3 regions of the Peribacillus sp. SIMBA_075 genome follow, and region 2 is predicted to be linked to each of the others. Evidence: riboswitches for the same ligand, from Rfam matches in the RefSeq annotation. Region 2 holds a riboswitch; each other region holds the start of a gene.

Region 1 (10,773 bases), on a different contig from region 2:
AGTAACATCCGTATTGGAACCCGCACCATATAATACGCGTCCTGCCGGAACAAAATTAAGGTTCTTTAGTTCTTCATAGAATTTATTGAACCATTCCGTTCTTTTTTCTTCCGTGGTTTCCACTGAAGCCAAGCCCGTTGCATTACGTTTCGCAATTTGTTCATAGTATATTTCAAGCGGCTTTTCGATAATATCCAGCGGACGGTTTACAATCCCCGTCTCCACTTCTTCCGGATTATCCAATACGCCACGGAATTCTTCATCCACCAATACTTTGGCTTTTTTCATTTCCCAATCTATTTCAACGATGTAACCGAGACCCCTTGCCGGGAATTTCGGATCTTCCTTAATCGTCAACACTACGAAATCGCCTGCCGAGAGTGTGATTTTTTCAGTATCCTTAAAAGAATAGCGGTCAAGCATGACTAGACGGGACACGCCCTTATGCGCCATTTTCATATCAGCAGTTACAGGGTGAACCTGGGGAAATAAAGAAATATCCTTATTCAACCTTTCTAGATCAACCTTTAAAGCTTCTTTTATTACAACCGACATAATTCCCTCTCCTTTATATGTTTCAAGATCCGTTCTTGCTGCCGCAAAAATCTATATGTAGCCTTACATGTCCGTTTCGCTTAACAAGTACCCTAAATTTATCATAGCGAAACCCAAAAATCAACATATAGTGTCGCATTAAATATTTCAACTACTATATATTGTGTTTGTTTTGAATAACATTTAATTTTGTCAAACGATAAATCAATTAATATAGTTAGCAAAAGGGAGGAAAATGTCGATTTATAATAATTTTTCATCAGATTTCAATTAATTTGGGCCTTGCTTTTTCCCCATGCCTTTTAGGGCTTATCCCTGCAAGGAATAGCTTATTTGGTCAAACAAATCTGAAAAAACTTTTTTATTATCCACTTTAATTATCCTGCTTTTTCTATCTCATGAAATTCCATTCATCGCTTTCATATTTACTTTCTGCAATGGCCTTCACTTCCTGCAATTGCTTTTCAGTTAGGACGTATGGCTCTAACTCGATCGAAAGTCCTTCGGCAAAACCTTTTTCAAAAGCTTCTTTCGCTTCAGGAATGGTAACCTTTCTTCCGGCAATGTCATTTATGGCCACAGCTTTATTTTTTAAGCTTTTTTGCATTCTCTCCTTAACCCTGTCATTTGAGAATTTAAATACGCTAAAGAGCTTATCATCATCAAGTTCAAGCAAAATGGAACCGTGCTGAAGGATGACGCCCTTTTGCCTGGTTTGAGCGCTGCCAGCGACCTTCCTGCCCTCGACGACCAGTTCATACCAGCTTGGAGCATCAAAGCAGACGGAAGACCTGGGCGTTTTTAAAGCCGCTTTTTCCTGATCGGTTCTAGGCACGGCAAAATAAGCATCCAATCCCAGATTCCTGAACCCCATTAATATTCCTTCAGAAATGACACGATATGCTTCAGTAACGGTAGTTGGCATTCCCGGGTAGGATTCTGGAACGATTACACTATAAGTCAATTCATGCTCGTGCAGTACCGCTCGTCCTCCTGTTGGTCTGCGAACAAAACCAAGGCCCTGCCTTTTGACCTCTTCCATATCGATTTCCGCTTCTGCCTTTTGAAAATAACCAATCGACAATGTCGCTGGGTCCCAACCGTAAAAGCGTATGATTGGCGGAATTTCCCCTTTGCTTTGCCAGTTTAGCAGTGCTTCGTCCAGCGCCATATTAAACGCCGGTGAACAATATCCAGAATCTATAAAACCCCATTTTTCTTTAGTCATCCTTACCCCTCGTTTCAATAGACTGTTTTTCAATACCCCACAAAAAAACTCACATGTAGTAGTTTAACAGACTTTAACACTCTAAAAAAGAAAGTGCTATCAAGTCGATGAAGAATTTGATGAAAATTCTTTTTGATTATTGGGTAAAGCAATTATATAATAAAGATTGTCTGTATTCGTTAAGGTAGAAGGGAGTTTTTATGTTTGGAAATATTATATACACTGCTCATCATCTTAGGAGTGGTTATTGCGTATTCACTTTTTAATTGGTACCGCCAGCGTAAAATCGTTAAAACATTAACACAGGACGAATTTATCGCTAACTACAGAAAAGTGCAGCTAATCGATGTGCGGGAACCGAATGATTTCGATAATGGCCATATCTTAGGCGCAAGAAACATCCCTATGACGCAAATGAAAACCCGCTTGGTCGAAATTAGGCCGGACAAGCCTGTATATTTGTACGCTCAAAGCGAAATCATCAGCGGAAGAGCTGCAGCCATGCTATACAAAAAGGGCTACAGGGAACTTTTTCACTTAAAGGGCGGTTTCAAGATGTGGACCGGGAAAATCAAAGCAAAGAAATAAGACCCCATCTCCGCATGGGCTCTTTTAAATTAAAAAGCCTTCATACGCATCATGCGTGCTCCAGGAAAATGAAAGTTAACTGTTCGACTTTAATGAATTCTTACATAAACATGAAAAATCCCCGCCGGCAGGCAGGGATTTTTTTCGTGTAAGCTATCAGTCTATGCTTGATAGCGCAGAATAGGTTTTCTTGCAGCAAGAGTTTCATCAAGCCGCTTAATAACGGTTGTATGCGGAGCTTCCTGAACGATTTCCGGGGTTTCTTCCGCTTCCTTGGCAATCTGGATCATTGCATCGATGAATGCATCCAGCGTTTCTTTTGACTCGGTTTCAGTCGGTTCTATCATCATTCCTTCTTCCACGTTCAACGGGAAGTAAATGGTTGGAGGATGATACCCGAAATCCAGCAATCTTTTTGCTATATCGAGGGTCCTTACCCCTAATTTCTTTTGCCTGCGTCCGCTTAATACGAATTCATGCTTACAATGACGATTATATGGTAAGTCAAAAAATGGTTCCAACCTACGCATCATATAATTGGCATTGATGACCGCATTCTCTGTGACGGCTTTAAGGCCATCAGGACCCATTGAACGAATGTACGTATAAGCTCTAACATTTATCCCGAAGTTCCCATAGTATGGTTTTACCCTGCCAATGGATTGCGGGCGGTCATAATCAAGAACGAATTGCTCATCTTGTTTTACAACAAGCGGTTTAGGCAAGTAGGGAATCAAATCCGACTTTACCCCTACAGGGCCGGAACCCGGACCGCCGCCGCCATGCGGACCTGTGAATGTTTTATGGAGATTTAAGTGAACCACATCAAAGCCCATATCACCCGGGCGTGCTTTTGATAGGACTGCATTCAGATTGGCTCCGTCATAGTAAAGCTTCCCACCTGCATCATGGACAAGTTGTGCCATTTCCAAAATGTTCTCTTCAAACAATCCCAATGTATTGGGGTTCGTCAGCATCAAGGCCGCCGTATCCGGTCCGACAACACGCTTTAAATCTTCAAGGTCGACTAACCCATTTTCATCGGACTTCACTGTAATCGTTTCAAGTCCGGCAACAGTTGCAGATGCAGGATTCGTACCGTGTGCAGAATCAGGTACGATCACTTTCGTCCGTTCTGTATCGCCATTCGCTTCGTGAAAAGCGCGAATCATCATCAACCCTGTCCATTCACCGTGTGCACCTGCTGCAGGTTGTAATGTCACTAGATCCATTCCTGTGATTTCCGTTAAATGTTCCTGCAAATCAAATAATAGTTCCAAGGCTCCCTGGACTGTAGTCGGGTCTTGATATGGATGGATATGGGCGAAACCGTTATAGCGTGCCACATTTTCATTTATTTTCGGATTATATTTCATCGTGCATGAACCCAGCGGATAAAAACCCGAATCCACCCCATGATTCCGTTTGGAAAGTGCTGTATAGTGACGCATGATATCCAGTTCGGACACCTCAGGAAGCTCTGCCTCTTCTTCACGGATGTAGTCGGCAGGAAGAATTTCTTCGAGCGGAATAGTTGCAACATCCATTTCTGGCAGACTGTACCCGATTCGACCGGAAGTGCTGATTTCAAAAATGAGTGATTGATCTTGATTATTCATGTTGATCCCCCAATTCCTGCGCAAGTGCATCGATTTCTTCTTTTGTTCTAAGTTCCGTTACCGCAACCAGCATATGGTCTTTCAGCTCAGGATAAACCGTCCCTAAATCGAAGCCGCCAATCATCCCTTTTTCAAAAAGGTTTTTATTGATTTCTGAAAACGAAGCAGGCAGTTTAATGACAAATTCATTGAACGAAGGACCGTCGAACATCACTTCTATCCCTTTTGCCTTTATAGCTTTTTTCGCATAGTGTGCTTTTTGAATATTTTGCACGGCCATTTCTTTGACACCCTTTTTCCCAAGCGCCGTCATTGCAACAGAAGCTGCCAAGGCATTCAACGCTTGATTGGAACAAATGTTGGATGTGGCCTTATCACGGCGAATGTGCTGTTCACGAGCTTGAAGCGTCAACACAAAGCCCCTTTTTCCATTTTCATCCACCGTTTGACCGACGAGCCGGCCCGGAACTTTCCGAACAAGTTTATTAGTAACGGCAAAATATCCACAGTGAGGTCCCCCGAATGCCGCTGGAATGCCGAATGGCTGAGCATCTCCCGTTACGATATCTGCACCGAGTGAACCTGGGGGTGTCAAAGCCCCCAGTGCAAGCGGATTACTGGAAACGATAAACATGGACTTGGCGCCATGAATGATTTCTTCCATTTCTTTCAATGGCTCTATCCGTCCAAAAAAATTCGGATATTGCACAATCACTCCTGCAATGTCATCATTCATTAATTCCTTTAAAGCAGCCATGTCCGTCACACCGTCTTTATAAGGAATTTCAATCACTTCCACGCGTTGCCCTTTCGCATATGTCTTCACAACTTCTCTTGATTCAGGATGAACTGCTCCTGAAATGAGAATCTTCTTGCGCCGAGTCTGACCTGAAGCAAGCATGGCCGCCTCAGCCAGCGAAGTCCCGCCGTCATACATGGAGGAGTTAGCTACGTCCATACCCGTCAACTCACAAATCATCGTTTGATATTCAAAGATGGCCTGCAGCTCACCCTGTGAAATTTCGGGCTGATAGGGAGTATAAGCCGTATAAAATTCAGAACGGGAAAGAACGTGATCGACGATGACCGGTGCATAATGGTCATAGACACCCGCACCAAGGAAGGAAGCATAGTTTTTAAGATCCGCATTCTTGGCAGCAAGCCTTGATAATTCTTTCATTAATGCAGGTTCCGATTTAGCAGGTTTGATATCGTATTCTCCTTGAAAGCGAACACTTTCAGGGATATCATTGAAAAGTTCTTCAACAGCAGGTACCCCTATAACTTCCAGCATTTCTTGTTTATCTTGCTCTGTCATGGGTAAATAACGATGTTTCATCTAATGACCATTCCCCTCTATTTACGTGGTTTTTTATAAAAAGGTGTTTGTATTATAACGGCTTTCAAACGTTTGGAACGGATTTCCACTTCAATTTCCGCATCCAGCACCGAATATTCCTTATCGATAAGTACCAATCCTACGTTTTTCTTCAACGTTGGTGATTGGGTACCAGTCGTGACCTCCCCAATGACTTTGTCCCCGCTGTAGACCTTATACCCATGACGAGGAATGCCACGGTCAATCATTTCAATTCCCACAAGCTTCCGGGGTGCCCCTTTCTCCTTTTGTTCAGCAAGAACGGCTTTCCCGAAAAAATCGGCTTCCTTATCCACTTTTACCGCAAAACCAATCCCGGCTTCTATTGGAGTAATGTCCGCTGAAAGCTCCTGCCCATACAGCGGCAGTTTCGCTTCAAAACGCAGGGTATCACGAGCACCTAAACCAATCGGCTGTATCCCTTCTTCCTTTCCGGCATCCATTATCGCCTTCCAAAGGGCAGGGCCGTTTTCACTGTCGCTATATATTTCAAAACCATCTTCACCAGTATATCCAGTACGGGATACCAATGTGGAGATACCATTTATCATGACATTCTCCTTGAACTTGAAAAATCCAATTTCACTTAAGGCAGTATTTTCTGAAAGTTTTTGCAATATCTTCTCTGCAGATGGTCCTTGAAGTGCTAGCTGTATATAGTCACTCGATACATTCGTAATCTGGGCATCTTCCGTTAGATTAGCTTGCAGCCAATCGAAATCTTTTTCTGTATTCGCTGCATTGACCACGAGCAGATAGTCGTCTTCCGCCCTTTTATAAACGATGAGATCATCAACCGTCCCGCCGTTTTCATAACACATGGCCGAATATTGGGCACCGCCCGTTTGCAGCTTTGATATATCATTAGTCAGCATCTTCTGTAAAAAGGAAAGGCTCCCAGGACCCTTAACATCAACTTCCCCCATATGCGATACATCGAACAGACCCGCTTTTGTACGTACGGCTTCATGTTCGTCCTTTATACCCGAAAATTGGACAGGAAGTTCCCAGCCGCCAAAATCAATCGTTTTCCCTCCGTATTCACGATAAACCTCAAATAGTGGTGTTCTTTTTAAATTGGTCAAAAAATGACCCCCCTCAGATTTTTTAAAATTAAATTGGCTTCATTATCAAAGCTTTTTGTCCTTACGCATCAGATATTCTGATTCATGATGTAAAAAAAGCACAAAAAAGGACAGAGAAAGCCCGTTTGAGCTTTTTCTCTGTCCTGAAACCTGAAAGTTTACCTATATAATAGGTTTTCCCCTTTGGTGGCCGTCCCAAACGGGCGGCGCTCTCCAGAGTTGCGTCCAATAAGAGTTCTTTTGCCTGAGAGATTCACTGCTAAGTTTGCTCCTTCGGCGCTACATCCGTAGTCTCTCCCCTTATCTTCACCCGCATATTATGGTCTACCAATGAAATTAAGCGAATAAGCCCCACCCATTAGTAAAACCTTTGAGCATCATAGAATGCATTCTCTGCCAAATCTCCAAAAACTCCAGAAAAACGTTTAAATGATCTCCTTCGGTAATCTTGGATAAAGCAGGTACCTATAGCCCATACTAAGAAAACGCGAATTGCAAATCGATACAAAAATTCTTTTTAGCGTTTGGAAATTGGAATTTTCTAAATATACTTATATCCTACCCTAAGAAACTTATCTCTGCAATATCTTTTGAAGAGAAATATTTTTCTTACTTCACATATGAAATGTTCGGTTTTTGACCTTATATTAAGGAATTTATGATTTAAGAGGGAGTTATTTCTATGAAAATCAATATATCCTTCAATTCTGAATGGAATGACGAGTTTTTACAAAAGGTGGAAAATGATGGTCCATGGGGAAATTGGGAGCTTTATAAGTTGGCGGTTAAAATGGAGGAAAATCTCATCATTCCTGATTTTGAAGGTTTACAGGCACCCAAGCACCTTCCTCAGTTAACCCCGCTTCCCCATCAATTGGAAGCTGCAAAGCAAGTGGTGGAAAAGATGAATGGAAAGGCCATTTTAGCAGATGAAGTAGGTCTCGGAAAAACAATTGAAGCCGGCTTGATCCTAAAGGAGTATATGATCAGAGGCCTTGTAAAGAAGGTATTGATCCTTGTACCAGCTTCCCTTGTAACACAATGGGCTTTTGAATTGAATACGAAGTTTCATATTCCGGCAGTCGTTCAGAGAAAAAGTTATGTATGGGACTCCTGTGATGTGGTCATTTCATCCATTGATACAGCGAAACGCGCTCCACATCGTGATATCATTTTCAATCAGGAATATGACTTCATCATCATTGATGAAGCTCATAAACTTAAAAATAATAAGACGAAGAACTATGAATTCGTCCAAAATCTGAAAAAGAAATTTTGTTTACTCCTGACAGCTACTCCCATTCAAAATAAAGTCGAGGAAATTTTTCACCTCGTTTCGTTATTGAAACCAGGCCACTTGGGAAATGCCTCACTCTTTTCGGAAAAATATAAAGGGAAAGGACGGAACATAATTGAAGATGAACACCTAAAGGAATTGGTCAACACTGTGATGATTCGAAACCGGCGGGCCGATACTGGTATTGAATGGACAAAAAGGCATGTGGAAACCATCACCATTGAATTTTCTCCAACCGAGCAGGCATTGTACGATGCAGTTTCAAAATTCAAACCTATTTCTGATGGAACAAAAGGAAGCGCCTTTTCAGCTCTCACTCTCCAAAGAGAAGCCTGCAGCAGCAGAGAGGCGGTCTTTTATACTTTAAAAAACATGAAAGCCAAATACGACCAGCCTACCCCTGACTTTTTGGCAAAGCTTGATGATTTATTTACAAAAGTGAATGAAACGGTTCAGAATTCAAAGGCTGAAAAAGCTTTGGAATTGATCAAGAAAATTGATGACAAAGTGATTATCTTTACAGAATACCGAGCGACTCAGCTTTATCTACAATGGTACCTTCAACAGAATGGAATTTCTTCAGTCCCATTCCGAGGCGGATTTAAACGTGGAAAGAAAGACTGGATGCGAGAATTATTCCAAAAGAAAATTCAGGTATTAATTGCAACAGAAGCTGGCGGGGAAGGGATAAACCTTCAGTTCTGCCATCACTTGATTAATTTTGACCTGCCATGGAACCCCATGAGGCTTGAACAAAGAATTGGGCGGATTCACCGCCTTGGACAGGAAGAGGATGTCAGGATTTATAACTTTGCCACGAAAAATACTGTTGAAGAACATATTCTAAAGTTACTATACGAAAAAATTAATTTATTTGAAAAAGTAATTGGTGAATTGGATGATATTCTAACCAAACTGGATATTAACAACATTGAAGAATATTTAATTGATGTGGTCGGCGAGTCCAAAACAGAGGGCGAAATGAAAATCAAGATGGATAATTTTTCATCGATGATCCAATTCGCTCAATCCATGAAGGAAGGTGAGGTTCATGCAGCAACAGGAAATTCATGATTTTTTAATAACTTACTTTAAAGCCAATGAATGTGAAATACTGGATAATAAACCAACCCACCTTACAGTTCAACTAACGATAGAAATGGATAAAGAATTAATGAACCGGCCCTTTTATTGGCACTACCTGGAAAAAACGGGTGGCATTCCGAACCCAGCCCAGATGACTTTCATTACCGATCCAGAACAAGCCCCACCCGACCTAAAGGGAGAAATGATTCATTTTGGCTCCCCTCGGCTCCATCAGATTATTCAATCAACAAAAAAGCTGGCAGGGTATACTAGACTTTTTGAAGATACTCCTCCATCAATGGGCGGGAATAATCCATTGTTCCCATGGCTTACCCTGAATGTGAAAATATCCTACCAATGCGATCGTAAAAAAGATACTTTTATGTCCATCGGATTGAATTTAATTTCAGGAGAAATCATGGAAGGATTTCACCATCGGGTTTTACCGGTTAAGGTCACCCCAAAAATACCGGATTACTCGTTTACGCTTTCACCGCTCATCATGCCGAAGAGTGGATTGGCAAGACTGGATACATACATTAGAAGGAGCTTCGAGGATGATGACCATTCTTGGGCGGAAGAAGCCATGCTGCGCTGGCAGAATGACTTGAACTTATTGGAGCATTTTTACAAGGACATGGACGAAAAAAGTGAGAGTTATTTTACCGAAAAAGAAGCCTTAAAAGCTCAATACGAACCGAACATCCGAATATCCATCATCAACGGAGGTTTGTTTTACCTTTCAGATAGGGCGTTGGGATAGTAAAAACCATACTTAAAAAAACAGATGTCCTAAGTTTAGGACATCTGTTTTATTTTTTGATATTTTTCCTTACGAACATCGACAAAGCAAAAGGGACAATGCCAAACCAATGGGATATACCATGATTTTTATCCTCTTTTCTATGACGGCGCTTTTCTTTTCGTTCTTTTTTGGTCAGATTAAAATACTCGACAAGCTGTTGCGTCAGATATTTAATATAAGCGTTTGTAGACATTTAAAATCACCCTATGCAAAGTATGCCCGGCTAGCGCTTCTTTTAATCCTTCTCTTGTTCGTTAAACACGTAAATCGTTGAAAATGGGTCAGCGTTTTAAAAAGAGAGTTGATCTTTGAGTATTACATAGCCTGCTTTTCTATCCATTCTATCACTCTCCCCGCTTCTTTATCATATTGAATGATGACCCTGCCAACGCGGCCATTTTTAGTTGTGGAAGAAAATTCGAGATAGACGTAAGGACCGTCTTGCTTCGTTAAGGAATACTTCACCACACCATTTGGGTATGAGATTTCCCCCTGAATGATGTCCAGGATCACTTCCCCCAGCTCTTCCGTCACATCCTTAACGGCGAGATGTACAAGATGGTCGGCCACAAGCGATTCTTCCACTTCTTTATAAAACCTTTTATCGAGGATAAATTGATCGATCATCAATATCGTCAACATGATGAAAACACTTGCTACAATCATTACCATCGGGAAAACGACTCCTTTTTGATTATTCATCGACTTTCTTCACATTTTTAAAGAAAGGATGAAATCTTCGACTGAAAGTAGTCCCTGCTTTATCCGTTATATTTAAAACAATGACACCGCCATCCTTCTCGACCTGGAATTCCGAAATGTTCTGCAAGATGACCTCATGCCCCATACCATTCACTCGCCTTCGGACCTTATCCTCATATTGTTCAATGGATGATAATTGCTCACCTGAAAGCAAATATAATTTATTTCCCATTACATCCTGATCTATTGAACTCCGGACCTCCTGCTGCATTTGCATAGTAAAGACCTCCCACTCTTTAGGATGTAACTTGTCAATGGACCTCACCTGGGTATGAATGGTTGAAAAAAGTTCTAATACAAAAAGAGACGTCGTCATTAAGATCATTAAAGAAAAAAGCATTTCGATCATCGTAAAACCATCATTTTTTCG
Region 2 (10,773 bases):
AATCGCACGGAAGGAGAACTTTCCTGTTTTTACTTGATATCCTTTCTCCTTCGCATCCTCTTCTGTTAAGCCTACACTAGCTACTTCTGGGTTACTATATATGCATTTTGAAACAAGAGTTTGATCAAGTGGCACAGGGTTTTCTCCTGCCATATGTTCAATTGCGATGATCCCTTCATGTGAAGCAACATGGGCAAGCTGTAATCCTCCGATCACATCTCCAATTGCATAAATGTTTGGCTCATTCGTTTGATAATACTCATTTGTTTGAATAACACTCTCGACTTCAACTTTGGTATTTTCAAGGTGAATGCCTTCTATGTTTGCTAATCTTCCGACAGATACTAATAATTTTTCTGCTGAAAATGTCGTGTCTTTCCCTTTATATACCGCCTTTATAGAGACACCGTCACCTTTTTCTAACGATTCTGGAAGTACCTTTGCCCCTGTTACGATTTTCACACCTTTTTTCTTCATTAGTCGCTGTACTTCCTTTGAAATATCTTTATCTTCTGTCGGTAAAATGCGCTCGGCATACTCAATCACAGTCACTTCTAATCCAAAGTCAATAAGCATCGAAGCCCATTCTATTCCAATATAGCGCTTCATCCGATGTCATTACATATTCGCTATCTGCTTCTAGGCCGGGTAATGTCCTTGGACGAGATCCTGTAGCTATTAAAATATGTCGAGGGTTTAATATTGTTTCCCGTTCATCATTAATCAGTCTCACTAAAACATCTTTCGACTGTAAAATACTTCCTTTCCCTTCAAACACATCTATTTTCCCTTTTTTCATTAAATGTTGTACACCTTTAAATAAGCGTTCTGTTATTTCTTCTTTTCTGGCCTGTACTTTTGAGAAGTCCAGTCCAACTTCCGGTGCAATAACACCAAATTTATCTGCATTTTTTGCATTCGAATATACCTCTGCACTTCTTAATAATGCTTTACTTGGAATACAACCTGCATGAAGGCATGTTCCACCAAGTTTTCCTTGTTCAACTACCGCCGTTTTTAATCCTAATTGAGACGCACGAATGGCCGCAACATATCCACCGGTGCCGCCACCGATGATAACAACGTCATATTTTTGATTCACCTAATACATCCCCCTTTTGTTTTCATAACCATGAATATATGGATAGAGTAAGAAAAACAACATATTAAACACGATCTATTCTATTAATAGGTAAGCCGTGACGATTCTTTAATTTATTTCAATGGCACATGCACTGGATGCAAAGCTTTTTTCAACAATAAAGCCACTATCTTCTATATAATCAATTTGTGTTTCTTCATTTAAATAGCGTTTTGTAAAATGATCTAATCTAAGCTGAAGTCCCTCATATTCAATAATTGCATCATTTCGGCGGGGTTCATCCAATAAGAGGGAGAACTTCACCGACAGCCCGCAGCCACCGGCAATATCAGCGTCAATGCGAGGAATTTGCGCACCCTTACATGTCATTTCCTTCAGTTTATTCATGGCTGCCTCTGTTATTTTTATTTTGACTATCATCTGATTCTCCCCTTTCTTAATGGTTTATTGAAAAATGATTACGCATTAACCTTAGTTGCACGGACTTGTTCATCTGCATGATAGGAGGAGCGAACAAGCGGACCGGCTTCGCAATGACTAAATCCTTTTGACATGGCAATGTTTTTCAGTTCTTCAAACTCTTCTGGGCTCCAATATTTTTCGACCTTCAAATGTCGTTTAGTAGGCTGCAAATATTGACCAATAGTCATGATGTCTACATCGTTAGCTCGAAGATCATCCATTGTTTCCATAATTTCTTCTTTTGTTTCTCCTAGACCAATCATGATGCTTGATTTAGTAGGGATGGTGGAATTCATTTGCTTTGCCCGCCTTAAAAACTCTAATGAACGTTCGTATGTTGCACGTGCACGAACTTTTTGGGATAAGCGTTTTACTGTTTCAATGTTGTGATTCAAAATGTCTGGTCTTGCATCCATTAATGTTTTTAAGTTGTCATATTCCCCATTCAGATCGGAGGGGAGAACTTCAATGCTGCAAAATGGATTTTGCCGCCTCACTGCCTTTACAGTTTCTGCAAATACTTCTGCTCCGCCGTCTTTTAAATCATCACGAGCAACGGCGGTAATCACCGCATGCTTTAAGTTCATTTGCTTTACTGATTCTGCGACACGTTCGGGCTCTTCCCAATCAAGCTCTGATGGTAGCCCTGTTTGAACTGCACAGAATCTGCAAGCCCGCGTACATACACTTCCTAAGATCATGAAAGTTGCCGTTTTTCGTACCGCCCAGCATTCATGAATATTAGGACATCTTGCTTCTTCACAAACAGTATGAAGTTTTTTTTCACGCATCATTTTCTTTAAGCCTGTATATTGTTCATTCGTATTTAATTTAATTTTAAGCCATTCTGGTTTACGAAGATCAGTGATGGACATTTTAGTTCTCACTCCTATGAGCAGATGTAATTTTAGCTTTAAATAGGTTGGTCAATAGGGCTAAAAAAAAGACCGATTGAGTTTCTCCATTGCTCTGTCTTTTTAGTTCTCAATATCCTTTTTAAACACGCTTATGAAACCACCTAGAATGAAATATTGAGATTCTTTTCTTTATAATCCATCCTTGGTGGTCCATGTTCAATCATTCATTTATGACGTTATCGCTGCTTCCTCTACTACTTCCTCTTTGGAATAACGCAAGATTGGTTGTCTAGCTGCTTGGACCTCATCCAATCGCCCAATCACCGTAGTATGTGGTGCGTCTAAAACAACCCCAGGGTTTTCTTCTACTTCTTTGGCAATTTGAATCATTACATCCGCAAATGCATCGAGTGTTTCTTTCGACTCTGTTTCTGTCGGTTCAATCATCAGACATTCCTCTACATTTAACGGGAAATAGATGGTCGGCGGATGGTAGCCGAAATCCAGCAGACGTTTTGCCATATCAAGTGTTCTTACACCCAGCTTTTTCTGCCTGGATCCGGATAGGACAAATTCATGCTTGCAAATTTGTGAATATGGCGATTCAAAGTATGGCTCTAATCTTTTACGAAGGTAATTAGCATGAAGCACGGCACTTTCTGATACTTGGCGCAGCCCTTCTGGACCCATCGTGCGAATATACGTATACGCCCGCAAGAGAATTCCGAAGTTTCCATAATACCCTTTTACCCTTCCGATAGAGTGCGGATAATTAGCGTTCAGCACATATTTATCACATTCTTTTTCTATGCGAGGCACTGGCAAGTAAGGAATAAGTTTCTCTTTCACACCGACAGGACCTGCCCCTGGGCCGCCACCTCCATGAGGCGTAGTAAATGTTTTGTGCAGATTTAAGTGCACGATGTCAAAGCCCATTTGACCTGGTGTTGTTTTACCTAAAATGGCATTGGCATTCGCTCCGTCATAGTATAATAGGCCCCCTGCTTCATGAACAACCTGAGCAATTTCCACAATTTCTTTTTCAAAAAGTCCAAGGGTATTCGGATTCGTCAACATTAGCGCAGCTGTATCAGATCCCACATGTTTCTTTAATTCTTCTAGGTCAACTAATCCATTTTTATCGGATGGAATCGTGATCGTTTGAAAACCAGCAACACTTGCACTTGCAGGATTTGTACCGTGCGCTGAGTCTGGAACAAGTACTTTCGTTCTGGTTTCACCTTTTTGAGCATGATACGCCTTAACCATCATTAAACCTGTCCATTCCCCTTGAGCCCCTGCGGATGGCTGTAATGTTACAGCATCCATTCCTGTAATGACGGCTAGCTCTTCCTGTAATTCATATAAAACTTCTAATGCACCTTGTACTGTTTCAACGGGCTGATATGGATGAATGCGGCTAAAGCCTTCCAACCGTGCCACATCTTCATTTATTTTCGGATTGTACTTCATCGTACAAGAACCCAGTGGATAGAATCCATTATCGATTCCATGGTTTTTATTTGAGAGCGCTGTGTAGTGGCGGACAAGCTGCAACTCTGATACTTCTGGCAGTTCCGCCGGTTCGTCACGAATTAAATGCTTTGGAAATTTTTCATTTATATCAACATAGTCAACGTCACTATCCGGAATACTTGAACCTACCCGTCCTGGACGACTTATTTCAAAAATTAACTCATTATATTCAACCATTTACAATCGCCTCCAAAGCATCAACAAATTGGTCAATTTCTTCTTTTGTTCGCTGCTCAGTCACAGCTAGCAGCATTTTATTTTCAAAACCGTAATCACTTTCTAAATCAAATCCACCGATAATACCCGCCTTAAGAAGTTTTGCATTGACTTCCTTTACCGGACGAGGAAGCTCGACAACAAACTCATTGAAGAATGGAGCCTCATTGATTATGGTAAAGCCCTTCTGCTCTAGAGTTTTCGCCATGTAATCAGCTTTCTCAATGTTTAGCTGTGCCATTTGACGAATCCCTTGCTTACCAAGTGATGTCATACAAATAGAAGAGGCAAGAGCATTTAATGCCTGGTTGGAACAAATATTGGATAAGGCTTTATCACGGCGAATATGCTGTTCACGTGCTTGAAGTGTTAACACAAATCCACGCTGTCCTTTTTCATCTGCTGTTTGGCCTACAATGCGTCCTGGGATTTTGCGCATGAGTTTTTTATTTACCGCAAAATAGCCGCAGTGCGGACCGCCAAAGGACATTGGGATTCCTAATGGCTGCATATCACCGATTACAATATCTGCCCCAAGTTTCCCAGGAGTCTGCAGGAGTGCTAGTGCAAGAGGATTGGCGCTTACGATTAAAAGGGCACCATGTTCTTCCGCAATTTTCTTAATTGCTTTTATATCCTCAATAGAACCGAAGAAATTCGGATATTGAACAATTACGGCAGCAGTGTCCTTATCTATTTGTTCTTGCAGCTTCCCTAAATCTGTAACCTCATCTGCTAGGTTTACTTCCTCGGCTGTATATCCCGGGCCTCCTGCTACTGTATGTAAAATTGCCCTGGATTCAGGATGTACCGCTTTGGATACAAGAACTTTCGAACGTCTTGTAGATGCAACAGCAAGTGATGCAGCTTCTGCAAGCGATGTAAAACCATCGTACATGGAAGAATTAGCCACATCCATACCTGTCAACTCACAAACCATCGTTTGAAATTCAAAAATTGCTTGTAATTCACCTTGACTGATTTCCGGTTGGTAAGGTGTATAGGCTGTGTAAAATTCGGAGCGTGAAATCATATGGTTTACCACACTTGGAATGTAATGATCATATGTACCCGCACCTAGGAAAGTCGGGTAATGATTCGCATTTTTGTTTTTGATAGCAAGCTGGTTCATTCTTTTCACAAGCAGAGGTTCAGGAACCGCCTTTGGGATGTTTAGCTCACCCTGCAATCTGATTTCAGCTGGAATATCTTCAAATAACTCATCTATCGAAGAAATATTTAAAAATGTGAGCATCTCGTCTTGGTCTTGTTCAGTATCAGGAAGGTATCTATAATTGGCTGCCATATTATTCCTCTCCTTCATTAGTAAATGCTTGATACTCATCTTCGTTTAGAAGCGAGTCTAACTCTTCTGGATTGGACATTTCTACTTCGACTAACCACCCTGCTTCAAATGGATGCTCGTTAATCGTCTCTGGAGCGCCTTCTAACTCTTCGTTTACAGTAACTACCGTACCTGAAACAGGTGAGTAAAGTTCGGAAACTGCTTTAACCGACTCGATCGTTCCCATCGATTCATTTACAGCTACTTCATCATCAATCGCTGGGTTTTCAACAAAGACGATATCACCTAACGCCTTTTGTGCATAATCAGTGATTCCAATACGTACACGATTTCCTTCTAATTGTTGTACCCACTCATGTTCTTTGCTATATCTAAAAATTGATATTACCTTCGTCATTGTATTTTCCCCTTTTCTTTTGGTTTTTTCACTATTGCCATAATCCAGAATATAGATTGGGTGATTTTACCCATATGAGCCGATTTCAAGGCTGCATGCAAGGTAACCGAAATCGACTCCTGAAAACTGCACGATAACTCTATTAAAATATTTCCGCTTACCTTTTATAGAATGGTGCATTAACAATAACGGCTTCAATCTGTTTATTTCGGATTTCCACTTGTATCGGCGTCCCTACTTCAGCTTGATCGGCTGATACCAAGGCAAGACCTAAGCTTTTCTTCAAAGATGGTGATTGTGTTCCTGATGTCACAATACCTATTTCCTCTCCATCTTTAGAAATTATCTTGTAACCATGACGCGGAATTCCCCGGCCTATTACTTCAATCCCTACTAATTTTCGTTTTAATCCAGTTTCTTTTTGTTGTGTAAGAGCAGATTTTCCAATAAAGTCACTTTCTTTATTCGTCTTTACGACAAAGCCGATTCCTGCTTCCAGCGGGCTGATATCGTTACTTAGTTCCTGGCCATAGAGTGCAAGACGTGCTTCCAGCCGAAGCGTGTCCCGTGCACCAAGTCCGCATGGTTTTAATCCATTCGTGGCTCCTGCTTCTAAGATCTTTTCCCAAAGTACTTCCGCTTTGTCTGCAGATAAATAAAGTTCATATCCATTTTCTCCTGTGTAACCTGTACGGGATACAAGTACATCGGTAATCCCCGAGATGTTGACATGTTGGGCGAATTTAAAAGAACCAATTTCTGATAAATCTATTTCCGTTAACTTTTGCAAAATGGTTTCTGCCTTTGGTCCTTGGATGGCAAGCTGAGCGATGTCTTCCGAAATATTTTGGAGTGCCATCTCTCCTTTTACATGCTGCTTCATCCATTCGTAATCTTTCTCAATATTTGCGGCATTAATGACGAGTAAATATTTTTCATTCCCTAATTTATAAACTAATAAATCATCGACGGTTCCACCGTCTGGATAACACATTGCGGTATACTGTGCTTGATTGATGCTAAGCTTTGTTACATCGTTTGTAACAAGGTAGTTAATATAACTCTCGGCATCTTTCCCTTCCACAAGTACTTCTCCCATATGAGAAACATCAAAAAGTCCTGCTTCAGTTCGAACAGCTTCATGCTCTTCTAAAATGCTAGTAAATTGAACCGGCAGAGCCCAGCCACCAAAATTTATAACTTTTGCTCCGTATTTTTTATATACTTCAAAAAGCGGTGTTTGCTTTAATGCTGTTTCAATACCCATGATCTACCCCCAATTATGATTTTTTGTAAAATAGATGTTCTTTCACCTGTTACCGGTTTCTTTCATTGCCATGATTCCAAAAGACATATCTCGCTGCCATGGCTGTTGCTCAGGTTTCAGTAAAGGCATAATTGCTCACACAGTCGTTGGCTCTTGAAATAACGGATAAACACCGCAAATCTCTTTAGTTGTTACTCTTGCTTTCTCAATAACGGCTTTATTCCCTTTACTTTTTAGAACCGTTGCAATCACTTCGCCAATTTTCACCATCTCTTCCTTCTTCATGCCTCGAGTTGTTAAAGCTGCTGTCCCCATTCGGATACCGCTAGTAACAAATGGCTTTTCTGGGTCATAGGGAATCGTATTTTTATTAACGGTAATGCCCGCGTCTTCCAATAACTTCTCTGCTTCTTTTCCTGTTAAATTCCACGGACGTAAATCCAAAAGGACAATATGATTATCTGTTCCGCCAGAAACAAGGGCTGCACCTTCATTTTTTAATGTTTCGCCAAGTGTTGTAGCATTTTCAATGACTTGTTTCGCATAATCCTTAAAGCTTGGTTGTAAAGCCTCGTTGAAAGCAACTGCTTTTGCTGCAATGATATGCATTAGTGGACCGCCTTGAATTCCCGGGAATACGGATTTATTAATCGCTTTGATTATTACTTCATCGTTCGTTAAAATGATCCCCCCGCGTGGTCCTCTTAATGTTTTATGAGTTGTACTTGTAACAACATCTGCATATGGGATTGGGGATGGATGAAGACCAGTAGCTACCAGCCCGGCTATATGAGCCATATCCACCATAAGTTTTGCACCAACTTGATCGGCAATTTCTCTAAATCGTGCAAAATTAATCGTTCTTGGATAAGCGCTTGTCCCAGCAATAATCAATTTAGGTTTTTCTTTCTTTGCAATAGCTTCCAACTCATCATAATCAATTAGCTGTGTATCTTCTCTAACTCCATAAGACACAACTTCAAACCATTTTCCTGAAACGCTGACTGGACTTCCATGAGTTAAGTGGCCACCATGTGAAAGGTTCATTCCCATCACCTTATCACCAGGCTGAAGCAGTGCGAAAAAAACTGCGAAATTGGCTTGTGCACCTGAGTGAGGCTGAACATTTGCATATTTGGCACCGAAAAGCTTTGTTAAGCGCTCAATAGCTGCTTGTTCTGCCACATCGACAAATTCACATCCGCCATAATAGCGCTTTCCTGGATAACCTTCTGCATATTTATTTGTCATCACGCTTCCCATGGCCTCTAATACATCAGGGCTAACGAAGTTTTCTGATGCAATCAATTCCAGTGTTTCATGTTGACGTTGTCCTTCCTTCTCAATCGCATCAAAAATGGTAAAATCATTTTGTTGTAAACTCATTTTATTTTCCTCCTAATGTTTTCGCGTAATTCTGAATTTTTACTTAATTCTGAATTTCAATATGGTACTAGACAATTAAGTTTCTTTCCCGCTACAGGCCTACTTTTCTATGAAAACTGTTAATAACAGTATGCTTTACACCCTTTTTTGCACGCAAAAAAGGACAGAAAAGGGTCGTAGCGTTCTCTACCCTTCTCTGTCCTTTTACCTGAGAGTTTAGCTCCATTTTTAATAGAGCCTTTCCCCTTTGGTGGCGTAAATGTTTATACGCGCTCTCCAGAGGTGCGTCCATTTGTGGTTCCATCTACCTGAGAGATTTGTTCCAAGGGTCTTTTTGGAACTTGCTCCTTCGGTGGCTTGTCGCTTTGCACTCTCCCACAACTGTCATCCGCTTATTCAATTTGATACATTTAGAATAGTTGTTGATAATAATTATGTCAAGCATTTTTGAAAGCGCTAACAATGATATTCTGAGATATTTTTTTGAATTTTAATATGATCATCCAGATATCTTAAGCTTTTTATAACGGGCAGATTTTTTACTCACCGAGTTGGAAAATATGGAGCGGCAGCTATCTGGACAAACACCGTTAATGGAATCAAAGGGTTTCTTGCCACTAATTCCCCGCTGCCTCTCTCTGATTCGCCTGATCTACCTGCGTTTTGCGCATCTTATAAATCGCAACCAGCATAATAAACCAAACAGGAGTTACGATTAAGGCAACACGAGTATCGTTCGCAAGTGCAAGAACAACAAGGACGAACGCTAGGAAAGCAAGGATCAAGTAATTGGAAAATGGATAAAGTGGTAATTTAAATTTGTTCATTTTCACTAGATCTGGTCTTGTTTTACGATATTTCAAATGGCTGATGACTGTAATTCCCCAAATAAAAATGAAACATACTGTAGAAATACTTGTAATCAAGGTAAATACTCCTTCAGGCATTAAATAATTCAAAACAACGGAAATTAAAATGACAACCGTTGAAAAGACCAATGCATTGGAAGGTACTTTACGGTCATTAAGTTTTGCAAACGGTACAGGTGCATTTTTATCTTTGGCAAGTGAGTATACCATCCGGCTTGTACTGAAGATTGCACTGTTACATGCCGAAGCCGCCGATGTTAAGACGACAAAATTGATGATACCAGCAGCTCCAGCGATACCTACAGCCACAAATACTTGGACGAATGGGCTTTCCGTTGGGATGATTGCGTTCCACGGATAAACACTCATAATGACAATAAGTGCGCCAATGTAGAAAATTATAATCCGAATAGGAATATTATTGATCGCTTTGGGGATAACTTTTTCTGGATCCTCTGTTTCACCTGCTGTTAGTCCTACAAGTTCAATGCCAACAAACGCAAACACTACCATCTGGAATGAGAGGATAAAACCATTTATTCCATTTGGGAAGATACCTTCGTGACTCCATAGATTCGTGAAACTTGCTGAACCTGAATCAGTGGAAAAGCCTTTAATAATCATGAAAATACCGATAACAATTAGTGCTAGAATAGCTATGACTTTAATTAATGCGAACCAGAACTCCATTTCGCCAAAAAGTTTTACCGTTGCAAGATTCATAAATAGCAGAATGACAAGTGCAATTAATCCTGGCATCCACTGTGGTACAGAGGGAAACCAGTATTGAGTATAAAGACCAACTGCTGTTAAGTCGGCCATTGCGATTGAAATCCAGCAAAACCAGTAGGTCCAGCCGGTTACAAATGCCGCCATATTACCTAAATAGTCTCTTACAAAGTCGACAAAGGAGTGATAGTGCAAATTAGATAAGAGTAGTTCTCCAAGTGCGCGCATGATTAAAAAGCAAATGACGCCTGTAATCATGTAAGCAATTAAAATGGATGGCCCGGCTAAATGAATAGATTTTCCTGCTCCAAGAAATAATCCCGTTCCGATTGCCCCACCAATAGCGATGAGTTGTACGTGCCTGTTTTTTAGCCCTCTATCTAACTTTTGTTCCTGCATACGAATTCCCACTTTCTACTTTTATAGGATACTTGGATTTTTTCCCAATAAAGAGTCTGTCTTTCAATGAGTGTGAATTATTAGCGTACTGGGAAACTGTCCACCACTGTAAGCGCTTTCTTGGATAGGTACTAGATATAGTGAAATAGATCTACCAACCTTTTTGAAAATATAGCGTTAATTGTACAAATCAAAAGATAGACTCATTTATCACAGACCTTAATGCACCTCCTTTCTTTTTATCTTT
Region 3 (10,773 bases), on a different contig from region 2:
TTTATTATCCTACAAAAGGCGTCGTCCGATTCGGCAACAAAGATATGACGCGTGTGCCTCCGGAGAAAAGGAATACAGGCATGGTATTTCAAAACTATGCCCTCTTTCCCCACATGACTGTATTTGAAAATGTTGCATTTGGTTTGCGCGTGAGAAAAGTTTCTTCAAGCGATTTAAAGGGGAAAGTGCTGGATGCACTTCGCAAAGTCAGACTGGAGAGCTACTCGAGTCGTCAAGTGAGCCAGTTAAGCGGAGGACAGCAGCAGCGTGTTGCCCTTGCCAGGGCCCTGGTTATTGAACCAGAAATATTGCTGCTGGATGAACCATTAAGTAATCTGGATGCCAAGCTTCGTGATGAAATGAGGGTAGAAATCTTAAGGCTGCAGCGTGATTATAAGATTACCACCATTTATGTCACACATGATCAAGCTGAGGCATTGTCCATGAGTGATCGGATTGCTGTGTTCAATTTTGGTGTATGCCACCAGGTCGGGACGCCGGCAGAAATTTATAATCGGCCGGCCAATGATTTCGTGGCGAGTTTCATAGGTGAGATTAATCTATTGCCCGTTCAAGTCGAAAAAGTTCAACAAGATAATATAGTGGTAACCCTAAAAAACAGTGAACAACCGATTAAATTCAATGTACAAAATCAAGTTAGTGAAGGAATTTCTATTCTGCAGACTGATTATGACCTTGCTGTTTCGATTCGTCCTGAAGCAATCAGGATTCTGGATGTGGCCGAAGAGGGAATGAATATCTTTAAAGGCAAAATCAATTCCGTCCAATTCTTTGGATCTGTAGTAAATGTCATGGTGGATGTTCAAAACGTGTTATTAAGGGTGGATGTATTTAATACTCATGAATTTGGATACTTTTATCAAGGGAAGGAAGTATATGTCCAACTTCCTGGGAAACAGCTCCGCCTTATCCCTGTCATAAGCGGTGAAGTTCCATGATTAAAAATCGTGATACTAGACTAACGATTTGGCTCCTAATACCAGTTGTATTAGTGCTCGTGGCTTATGTTCTCTACCCATCGTCGAGAACATTTATAGAAAGTTTGCAAAAAGACGGATCGATATCCCTGGGGAATTATCAGGACTTCTTCGTACAGGAATCAAAAACGAACCTAGAGGCTCTATGGAATTCCGTTTATATATCCATATTGAGTGTATTGGTCAGTGCCTTGATTGGCATTCCACTCGCATTCATTTTTAACCGTTACGATTTTCCAGGCAGAAGCTTCTTTTCATCAGCAGCGATTTTGCCGATTGTTCTTCCATCATTGGTGGGGGTTATGGCCTTTATGTTTTTATATGGAGAATCGGGATTAATTCCAAATGCTATCAAGGATATGTTCGGTCTCGATAAAGTTCCATTTAAAATTGGCGGGGTATCAGGAATCCTGATCGTTCATGCCTATACGATGTATGTCTATTTTTATATGACCGTATCCGCTGCAATCAATAAAATTGATCCCTCCCTGGAAGAAGCTGCATATAACTTAGGCGCAAATAAATTCAAGGTTTTTTGGAAGGTGACATTTCCATTATTGACACCTGCCATCGTTGCCGCTTCTTTACTTGTTTTCATGATATCAATGGCTTCTTTCAGTGCCCCGTTTCTATTGGCTGGCGGGTACAGGGTGTTGAGCCTGCAAATTTATTTTTCGAAAATCAATGGTGATATGGAAATTGCTGCCACTCAATCAGTCATTCTATCCATTGTTTCAATTTCATTTCTATTATTCATGCGTTGGTATCAGAATAGGAAAGATTACCGCATGGCTTCGAAAGGGATTGGGGCACACAGGAGTGAAGTGAAAAATCCATTTATGAAGTGGGTGATGGTCGTAACGGGTATCATCGGCGTACTTATTCTGCTTTTACCGCACTTTACGATTCTATTGCTTTCGCTTGTGCCGGATGGAACCTGGACGTTTCAAACGTACCCGACAGTATTTAATGCGGAAAATTACCGACTTTTGTTTGAAGACCCCAATATCTTTAAACCGTTACGAAATAGTTTACTGATGGCTGTTATTGCCACACTGGCAAATTTGGTGTTTGGGGTCATCGCGTCCTATGTTCTTGTTAAACGGAAATTCGTCGGGAAAAGCTTTATTGATATCCTAGTCATGATTCCGTGGGCCTTGCCTGCAACGGTTATTGGGATGAACTTGATATTCGCATTTAATGAACCTAGCGTTTTTTCTTTCGGTCAAATATTAGTAGGAACATTTTGGATTTTGCCCCTTGCCTATTTCATCAGACATATTCCCCTTGTAGTTCGCTCAACTAACGCCGTTCTGGAACAGCTTGATGACTCAATTGAGGAAGCGGCAAGAAACTTGGGGGCAAAGTGGTTTTATACCTTCAGAAAGGTCATTTTACCGATTATTTTGCCTGGTGTTTTATCAGGGACATTATTAGCCTTTATAGAGTCTGTAGGAGAATTCCCAACCTCAGTCCTGTTGTACACGATTTCAAACAGACCCATATCCATTGAAATCATGAATCAGCTTCGGATGTTCAATATGGGGCAGGCAGCTGCCTATGGGATGATTCAAATCACGCTGATAGTTATCGTTCTTTTTATTTCGAACAAGTTTTTTGGAATAAAAGCGGAAAAAGCTTTATAAATCGGAGGTTCAAAGATGAGTAAGCTTGAAGAATTTATCAAAAATGAAGGCAGTGTTTTTCCCGGAAAAACATATGCGGAAGAGCTTCTAATGCCTGTTTTTAATGATCAAAGAGATTACTTATTTCATGTTATGTTCGATATTCATCGGGCACATGTCATCATGCTTTCGGAACAAAAGATCATTAAAGAAGAAGAAGCGAAAACCATGCTGGAGGGGATTCGGAAAGTGGCTCAAACAGATCTCACTCTCCTGACCTATCAACCTCAATTCGAAGACTTATTTTTCATGATGGAGGCAAAGATTGGCGAGGAAATCGGTCACGAGCTCGCAGGAAAGATTCATATCGGCCGTAGCCGTAATGATATGGGAGTTGCGATGTATCGGCTTGTTATAAGAGGTCATCTTCTGCAATTGATCGGCTATGCAAACCAATTGAGCGAGGCATTCTTGGTGCAGGCAGAAAAACATATAGAAACCTATATTACTGGTTACACGCATACCCAACCGGCTCAGCCGACTACATTAGGCCATTACTTTTTAGCCATTTATGACGTTCTTCAAAGGGATATTGGACGGTTATGGGCAGCCTATGAAACGGTGAACCAATCCCCGCTGGGCGCGGCTGCGTTAACAACTACTGGTTTTCCAATCAGCCGTAACCGTACCGCTGAATTGCTTGGGTTTGAGGCGGTTGTTGAAAATTCCTATGACTCGATAGGCGGGGCTGATTATTTATTGGAAACCGCAACTGCCATTATGACGTGCATGGTTAATACTGGGAGGTGGATTCAAGATTTCTTGCAGCATGTGACAAGGGAGTTTGGTACATTTCATGTGGCAGATCCTTATGTTCAAGTTAGCAGCATCATGCCGCAAAAAAGAAACCCAGTATCAATTGAACATTCCCGTTCGATTGCAAGCAGTTCGTATGGTGATGCACTTGCTGCAATGAATATGATCCACAACACACCATTTGGTGATATCGTCGATACGGAAGATGATTTACAGCCGCATTTATATCGGGCTTTTTCGAATGCAGGCCGTGTCATGAAACTAATGTATGCAGTCATATCAACATTGAAAGTAAATGAAGAACATACAAAAAAAATGGCCGCAAAATCCAGTATAACGGTTACTGAATTAGCTGATACCCTATCAAGAGATTACGAGTTATCATTTAGAAAAGCCCATTCCATAGCAAGTACAATTGCAAAACGGTCGATAAGTGAAGGGAAAGAGCTATATGATTGGGACACACAAGAAATCAACAAGATCATCAATGAATTCGTTGCAGTGAATTTAACTGAAGACGAATGGAAAAAAATCATCTCTCCAGAATACTTTGTGGAAATTAGAAGCATTCAAGGCGGGCCCAGCCCGAAAGAGGTTTCGAGGATGATTGTAAATAGAAAACAAAAACTGGAACAAGCGTTGCAGGAGTATAAGGAAATGGTTAAAACATTGAATGATCGAAGGAAGGCTTTAGTGGATTACTAAGAAATGAGTTTTAACGGGCATGAAATTCACGAGTATTTGCTCTAAACTCACGAGTAAAAGCGTGGAATTCACGAGTATTTGCTCCAAACTCACGAGTAAAAGCGTGGAATTCACGAGTATTTGCACCAAACTCACGAGTAAAAGCGTGGAATTCACGAGTATTTGCTCCAAACTCACGAGTAAAAGCATGAAACTCACGAGTATTTGCACCAAAATCACGAGTAAAAGCGTGAAATTCACGAGTATTTGCTCCAATCGCGAGTAAAAGCAATGCGGGATGTATTTTAAAGTTCATATTTCATAATATATAGTCATTCTTTATTAGGGTGGCTATTTATTTTGATTTTTATTGCAACTGAGATTTCCCTAATGATAGTAAATGAAGATTATTTCCAAAACGATGCTATTATTTGTAAAATACATAATATAAGGCGGAACGTTAATGTCAAATAGATCTCAGTTCGGTTTATCCTGATTTTAATAGCTTTTGTATATCGATTACTTTTTGCTTTAATCCGGAAGCCTTATTAAAAGGTGGATATGATTTAGCTATGGATGGTCTGGTAGTAGCCAGAACCTTGATGAATTTATTAGTTAAAATAGGGGATTTGATGATAAACAAAAAAGATTGGTAGTTTATTATGAGACATTGTTTTTTGACGGCTATTTAACTTTCTATAATCACTCTTAAGAAAAAGGACATTATTACTGTATTATTCGAAGGAAGGCTCAGTCTTTTGACTGAGCCTTCCGATGTTCATTCACAGGATTTCCAAAATAATCAGCATCAATGAGTGCTTCAAATATCGTTAACGGATTTTGGTTCCAACTGAACCGCATGATTCCTGAGGGCAAGACTTACCGTTATCATCACAATGAAATTGAATGCCAAGGCGATGATTCCCACATTCAAATCTTTCGCTGCTTGTGGCAAGGATGGAAACAGGGTCCCTATTGTTGAATGACTGAGTGTAATGCAGATCACGATGGCCAATCCGGTGATGATGCCGGCGATTGCGCCATATTTATTGATTGGATTCTTTTTCTTCTTCAGACTAAATAGAAGGGACGGGAATAGCTGTGTGATGAGACTGTATCCCATGAGAATTAATGCTGACATCGTTTCGCCGCCGTTTAAGGTGAAGTAGACGGCTATAAGGGCAATGATTGGCACAAGGATCTTTGCCAATCTTACAACGTGGCGATCTGATACTGTAGGTGCAAATTCCTTATAAACGTTTTTAGCGAGCAGTGTAGCGACGCTCAACAAAAGCATGGATCCCGGCACCAATGCGGTCAGCAACCCAGCCCCGCCGATTATACCTATAAACCATGGGTCAAAGGTCTGGATCGAAAGGCGCAGCAATGAGAGGTCTGCATCTGCCCCTACGAGTCCAGGCACTTTCAATATAGCTGTAAACCCTACAAAAAATACGAATAACAGCATGAGCGTATATAAAGGGCTGATGATGGCATTTTTTCGAAATACCTTCCCGCTGCGAGCTGAATAAACCGCGCTGAAAACTTGGGGCCACATATAGAAACCAAATACGAGCAATATTACCGTGGAGATGAACCATGATATGCTAAGTCCCTGCTCGGGGAACTTTAGAAAACCAGGCTTGGCCGCATCAATTGCTTCGAACATCGGCTGAAATCCACCAAAGTAATGAATGGGCAGATAAATTCCTAAGAATCCTATAATGGCGATCATCATGATATCTTTAATGACTGCTGTCCAGACTGAGCCGTGTATACCGGAAATCATTACATAAATGGTAAGGCCGATTGCCCCCATCCATACCGCCGCAGACATTGAGATTGCACCATAAGATGCCTCTGAGACAATGATCCCCAATCCTTTCAGCTGCACGACGATCACTGGAATCATCGACACCACACCGACAAGCGCAGCCAAAATTCCTAAACTGGGACTCTTATATTTGCTTACAAAAAAATCGGATTGGGACATCAGCTTATTTTCTTTGGCATATTTCCATATTTCAGGAAGGAGCCAATAGGATAATACGTAAGACAAAGTAATGTAAATAAGAACATATAGAGCGGGTGCGCCCTTGCCATAGGCCCAGCCGCTGCCGCCAAGGAAGGAGAAGGTCGTATAGATTTCCCCAGCCATCAGCAGGAAGACGAATATTGCACCAAAACCGCGTCCGCCCACCGTCCATTGTTCCAAGTTCATATCTTTTCCTTTTGAAGAACGAATGCCTAAAAATATCGATAGTAGTAAAAAAGCTAAAATGATTATGAGGGCAATATTCATTCCTGGTCACCTTCCCGATTCCGGGGATCCAGCTTATACATGATGCCCAAGATGGCAGAGGTAAGGACCACCCACATAGCCATCCAGAACATATTGAAAGGCATCCCTAATACATAAGGTTCTATTCTATTAACAAAAGGCAGAAATCCTAGTATGCCTATAAAAGGAACTAGAGTAAGGATATATAGAATCTTCATTAAACAAACCCCTCCGTTTTAAATAAAGTGAAACGTCCAACAATGGGGGTTTTACTTCAGTGCCACTGATGGATGGGTGAACCAAACTGGATGGAAAATTCATACATGACGGATATTCCTTCTTTGATAAGGAACCGATGATAAATATAAGCTTACACTATTTTGATATGAAATTTAATGCAGTTGCTTGATATATTTTTAGCAACAGAGCCGCTGATAAAAGATAAAGCCTTGAATTCTTATAGAGTTCAAGGCTTTATCCTTTTACTATCTTTTTTTCTGATAGTTATATAGTATCACCAAGACCATGAACCAGATTGGCGTCATGAGCAGTGATAGCCGTGTGGCTTCAGCGAAAAGCATAACAATAAGGATGAACAGGAATAATCCTAAAATGGCGTAATTGATAAAGGGTGTAAAAGGAGCCCTGAAAGTTGATTCGGCTCTTAGGTCCGGCCGTGTTTTCGAATATTTGATATGTGAGATCAAGATGATGCTCCATACCCATATGAAACAGATGGCACTGATGGTTGTCACAACGGTAAATGCCTGTTCCGGTATCAGTTTGCTTAACAATGCTCCTAGTGATACAACGATTGTTGATGTTAATAAGGCATTGCTAGGAACAGCCTGTTGATTTAATTTTTCCAGTTTAGCAGGGGCTTCTCCATTCCTGCTTAACGTATAGAGTATTCGGCTTGTTGAAAATAAACCGCTATTGCATGCAGAAGCAGCTGATGTCAAAACGACGAAATTGATGATCCCCGCAGCGACAGGAATGCCGATTAGCGCAAAGACTTCTACAAATGGGCTGCTCGTGGCATTCAGTTGTGTCCAAGGGTTGACACAGAGAATGACGAATATGGCACCTACATAGAAAAGTAAAATCCGGACTGGGATTTTATTGATGGCAGACGGAATGTTCTTTCTCGGGTTCGCCGTTTCTGCTGCTGAAACCCCGACCAATTCGACACCTACAAAGGAGAAGACGACCAGCTGTAAAGATAACAGGAATCCGGAAATTCCATTTGGGAACATGCCTCCATGAGTCCATAGGTTCGTTAGGGAAACCGTTCCCGTATTGGTATTGAAGCCGATGGCCAAGAGAATGATTCCTACGAATATCAAGGTGATGATCGTGATTACTTTTATGATGGCAAACCAGAATTCCAATTCGCCAAATAACTTAACGGTCAATAGGTTCAATCCTAACAGAATGACAAGGCATATTAGAGCTGGTATCCATTGAGGGATATCGAACCAGTATTGTATATAGACACCGACAGCTATGATATCGGCCATTGCGGTCATGATCCAACAGAACCAATATGTCCAACCGGTCACGAAGCCAGCCCATGGGCCGACATATTCGGTTGCGAATTCAGTGAATGACGTATATCCTGCATTGGATAAGAGCAATTCGCCTAGGGCTCTCATCACAAAAAACAAGGCAATTCCAATTATTAGATAGGAGAAGATGATGGATGGACCTGCCATTTGTATGGCTTTTCCGGATCCCAAAAATAAACCGGTACCAATGGTTCCTCCTATTGCAATAAGTTGTACATGACGATTTTTTAAATCTCTTTTTAATTCCTGTTTAGCCAATTCGTACGCCCCCGTCTTTTATAGTCTTGGTAGTGAATGATTTCAAACCTGCATGGTCTTGGAGAAGGACGTGATTTTTTCACCCAGCTTGCCAATGGTTTTCACGATTGTTGTTTTAAGTCCAATCACAAAGTGGACAATAAAAAAAGAGATTGGATATACCAATCTCTTAAAGGGTTCAGAATAACAATTTATCATTCGTTACTCTTCTGTCCTTTTGCCTGAGATTGTGAATCCTTCGGCGCTGCATCTTGTACAGTCTCTCCAGAAGCTGCTCCTGCTATAGTGTCATCCATAGCATTCATCGCTTGCTTGTATGCGGTTGTGTAAAAATGTCTGTCTGCGGTGATCTTCCACTGCTGAAGCATTCATTATACTTATAAAATAATATTGGAATTCTATCATCTATTTTTCTGAAGGTCAACAATTTTTTTTGGGAGTTAGCCAGTCTTATAAGAGGTTTATAACACATTGAAATGGTTTTAATTTTTTTAAACGTTCACTTGAAAAGACTTTGAATGGTTCAAAGCAGAAGTGATTGTTTTCTACTCTTTTTTTTGTGTAATCACTATTATAAAATACTGATTCACTTTTTAAAAAAAAGTATTTTAAGATAGGAAAAATCGCCAAGATATATTTGACAACTGTTTTTTTGAAAAATACATTTGTGTTTTTACAGAGTATTTACTATTATAAGATAAGAAAACAAAATTAAAGTGTTATTTATATGATTACGATAAGGCATTTCTAACCACAATAATAAATAGAGTCGATTGGCGGTAAGGATGGAAGAGCATTGCTGCTAATTTTGCATCTGGGGGAGTTAATCATGTCAAACAAGGAATTAAAGAGAGGGCTGGAGGCACGTCACATTCAAATGATAGCTTTGGGCGGAACCATTGGGGTCGGGTTATTCATGGGATCGGCGAGCACGATCAAATGGACAGGGCCTTCTGTAATGCTTGCATATGCCATCGCAGGTATATTTATATTTTTCATCATGCGTTCTATGGGGGAGATGCTATATTTAGAACCGACTACGGGTTCTTTTGCATCCTTTGCAAGCAGCTATATACATCCTTTGGCAGGTTATATGACTGCTTGGAGCAATTGGTTTCAATGGGTAATCGTAGGAATGTCCGAAATCATCGCCGTTGGAATGTATATGCAGTATTGGTTCCCGGAGTTACCAGCTTGGATACCAGGTGTGGTCGCCATGATCATCTTGGGGGCAGCCAACCTCATTTCCGTAAAATCTTTCGGGGAATTTGAATTTTGGTTTGCGCTTATAAAAATAATAACGATTGTATTGATGATCGTTGCCGGCCTTGGCCTTATTTTCTTTGGAATAGGGAATGGCGGAGATGCAATTGGATTATCGAATCTTTGGGCAAATGGCGGCTTCTTTACGGGAGGCTGGACAGGATTCTTCTTTGCGCTTTCCCTTGTTGTGGCTTCCTATCAAGGCGTTGAGCTCATCGGCATCGCGGCCGGAGAAGCGAAGAATCCAACGAAGACCGTAACAAAAGCGATCCAATCAATCATATGGCGCATTTTAATTTTCTATATTGGCGCTATATTCGTCATCGTGACGGTTTATCCATGGGATAAACTAGATGACATCGGAAGTCCATTCGTTTCAACCTTTGCTAAAATCGGTATCACAGCAGCTGCAGGAATCATTAACTTTGTCGTAATCACTGCGGCAATGTCCGGATGCAACAGTGGGATCTTCAGTGCAGGGCGTATGCTTTACACGCTGGCATTGAATGGCCAAGCTCCTAAAATCTTTGCAAAAGTATCTAAAAGTGGAGTGCCGGCATATTGTACGATCGCTGTACTATTAGGATTGGGTATCGGGGTTGTCCTGAATTACCTTGCACCGCCGGAATTATTCCTTTATGTGTACAGTGCGAGTGTTTTACCCGGAATGATTCCATGGTTTGTCATACTTATCAGTGAGCTTAAATTCAGAAAGGTAAATGCTGCTGAAATGGAGAAACATCCGTTCAAAATGCCGTTTGCCCCTTACAGTAATTATGCGACAATTGCCTTTTTACTGATGGTGCTGGTGGGTATGTGGATCAATCCCAGTACAAGGATTTCCTTGGTTGTCGGGATCGTTTTCCTAGCATTGGTCGTAGTAAGTTATTACATGCTGAAAATGGATAAACGAATACCATTGGATGCTAAATCCGATGATGAGATTTCCAGTTAAGAAGTCTCGTGCCATTTCGATAAAAAGATGAGTGATACGAGTTTTTCTATAATAAGGATTTTGGGAGATCATCTTGGTTAATCTACGTTCATGACTCGAGCTTTGCCGAGTGTGTTTCCCCTTAGTATAAATATAATAGACACTAATTAAAGTTGTGCATAAATTGTGGACAAAACAAAGAGAGATAAAGAGAAATCTTCATCCCTCAGGCTTTTTCCCAACTTGTGCATGACTTTTTTTGAGGAAAGAACAGTTATTGTAGAAAAAATTCTCAATAAAGCTATGGAGTATTCAAGTATTTTCTTTGGCAGAAAATGAGATTTTC

Evidence for each region. Region 2 has a riboswitch for glycine ahead of glyA (serine hydroxymethyltransferase). Riboswitches for the same ligand answer to the same signal wherever they lie in the genome.
Region 1: linked by a shared signal. The riboswitch ahead of gcvT (glycine cleavage system aminomethyltransferase GcvT) and the one ahead of glyA (serine hydroxymethyltransferase) in region 2 are both predicted to bind glycine.
Region 3: linked by a shared signal. The riboswitch ahead of SB775_RS11520 (amino acid permease) and the one ahead of glyA (serine hydroxymethyltransferase) in region 2 are both predicted to bind glycine.

Annotation. Positions count from the first base shown of each region.
Region 1 is NZ_JAWRYN010000002.1:30,138-40,910, reverse strand. It holds gene SB775_RS01930 (vitamin B12-dependent ribonucleotide reductase) at 1-555, opposite strand, end outside; gene SB775_RS01925 (lipoate--protein ligase family protein) at 947-1,783, opposite strand; gene SB775_RS01920 (rhodanese-like domain-containing protein) at 1,988-2,371, shown strand; gene gcvPB (aminomethyl-transferring glycine dehydrogenase subunit GcvPB) at 2,533-3,990, opposite strand; gene gcvPA (aminomethyl-transferring glycine dehydrogenase subunit GcvPA) at 3,983-5,329, opposite strand; gene gcvT (glycine cleavage system aminomethyltransferase GcvT) at 5,347-6,453, opposite strand; glycine riboswitch at 6,590-6,672, opposite strand; glycine riboswitch at 6,676-6,763, opposite strand; gene SB775_RS01900 (DEAD/DEAH box helicase) at 7,136-8,824, shown strand; gene SB775_RS01895 (YqhG family protein) at 8,802-9,599, shown strand; gene SB775_RS01890 (YqzE family protein) at 9,649-9,834, opposite strand; gene comGG (competence type IV pilus minor pilin ComGG) at 9,957-10,343, opposite strand; gene comGF (competence type IV pilus minor pilin ComGF) at 10,336-10,773, opposite strand, start outside; gene SB775_RS01875 (hypothetical protein) at 10,763-10,773, opposite strand, start outside.
Region 2 is NZ_JAWRYN010000006.1:119,386-130,158, reverse strand. It holds partial or broken gene lpdA (dihydrolipoyl dehydrogenase) at 1-1,102, opposite strand, end outside; gene SB775_RS07470 (iron-sulfur cluster biosynthesis family protein) at 1,211-1,522, opposite strand; gene lipA (lipoyl synthase) at 1,561-2,439, opposite strand; gene gcvPB (aminomethyl-transferring glycine dehydrogenase subunit GcvPB) at 2,650-4,134, opposite strand; gene gcvPA (aminomethyl-transferring glycine dehydrogenase subunit GcvPA) at 4,127-5,479, opposite strand; gene gcvH (glycine cleavage system protein GcvH) at 5,481-5,876, opposite strand; gene gcvT (glycine cleavage system aminomethyltransferase GcvT) at 6,034-7,143, opposite strand; gene glyA (serine hydroxymethyltransferase) at 7,279-8,529, opposite strand; glycine riboswitch at 8,716-8,819, opposite strand; gene SB775_RS07435 (amino acid permease) at 9,147-10,526, opposite strand.
Region 3 is NZ_JAWRYN010000012.1:26,009-36,781, forward strand. It holds gene SB775_RS11490 (ABC transporter ATP-binding protein) at 1-959, shown strand, start outside; gene SB775_RS11495 (ABC transporter permease) at 956-2,644, shown strand; gene argH (argininosuccinate lyase) at 2,660-4,144, shown strand; gene SB775_RS11505 (hypothetical protein) at 4,155-4,439, opposite strand; gene SB775_RS11510 (sodium:solute symporter family protein) at 4,944-6,425, opposite strand; gene SB775_RS11515 (DUF3311 domain-containing protein) at 6,422-6,622, opposite strand; gene SB775_RS11520 (amino acid permease) at 6,890-8,230, opposite strand; glycine riboswitch at 8,430-8,508, opposite strand; gene SB775_RS11525 (amino acid permease) at 9,060-10,448, shown strand.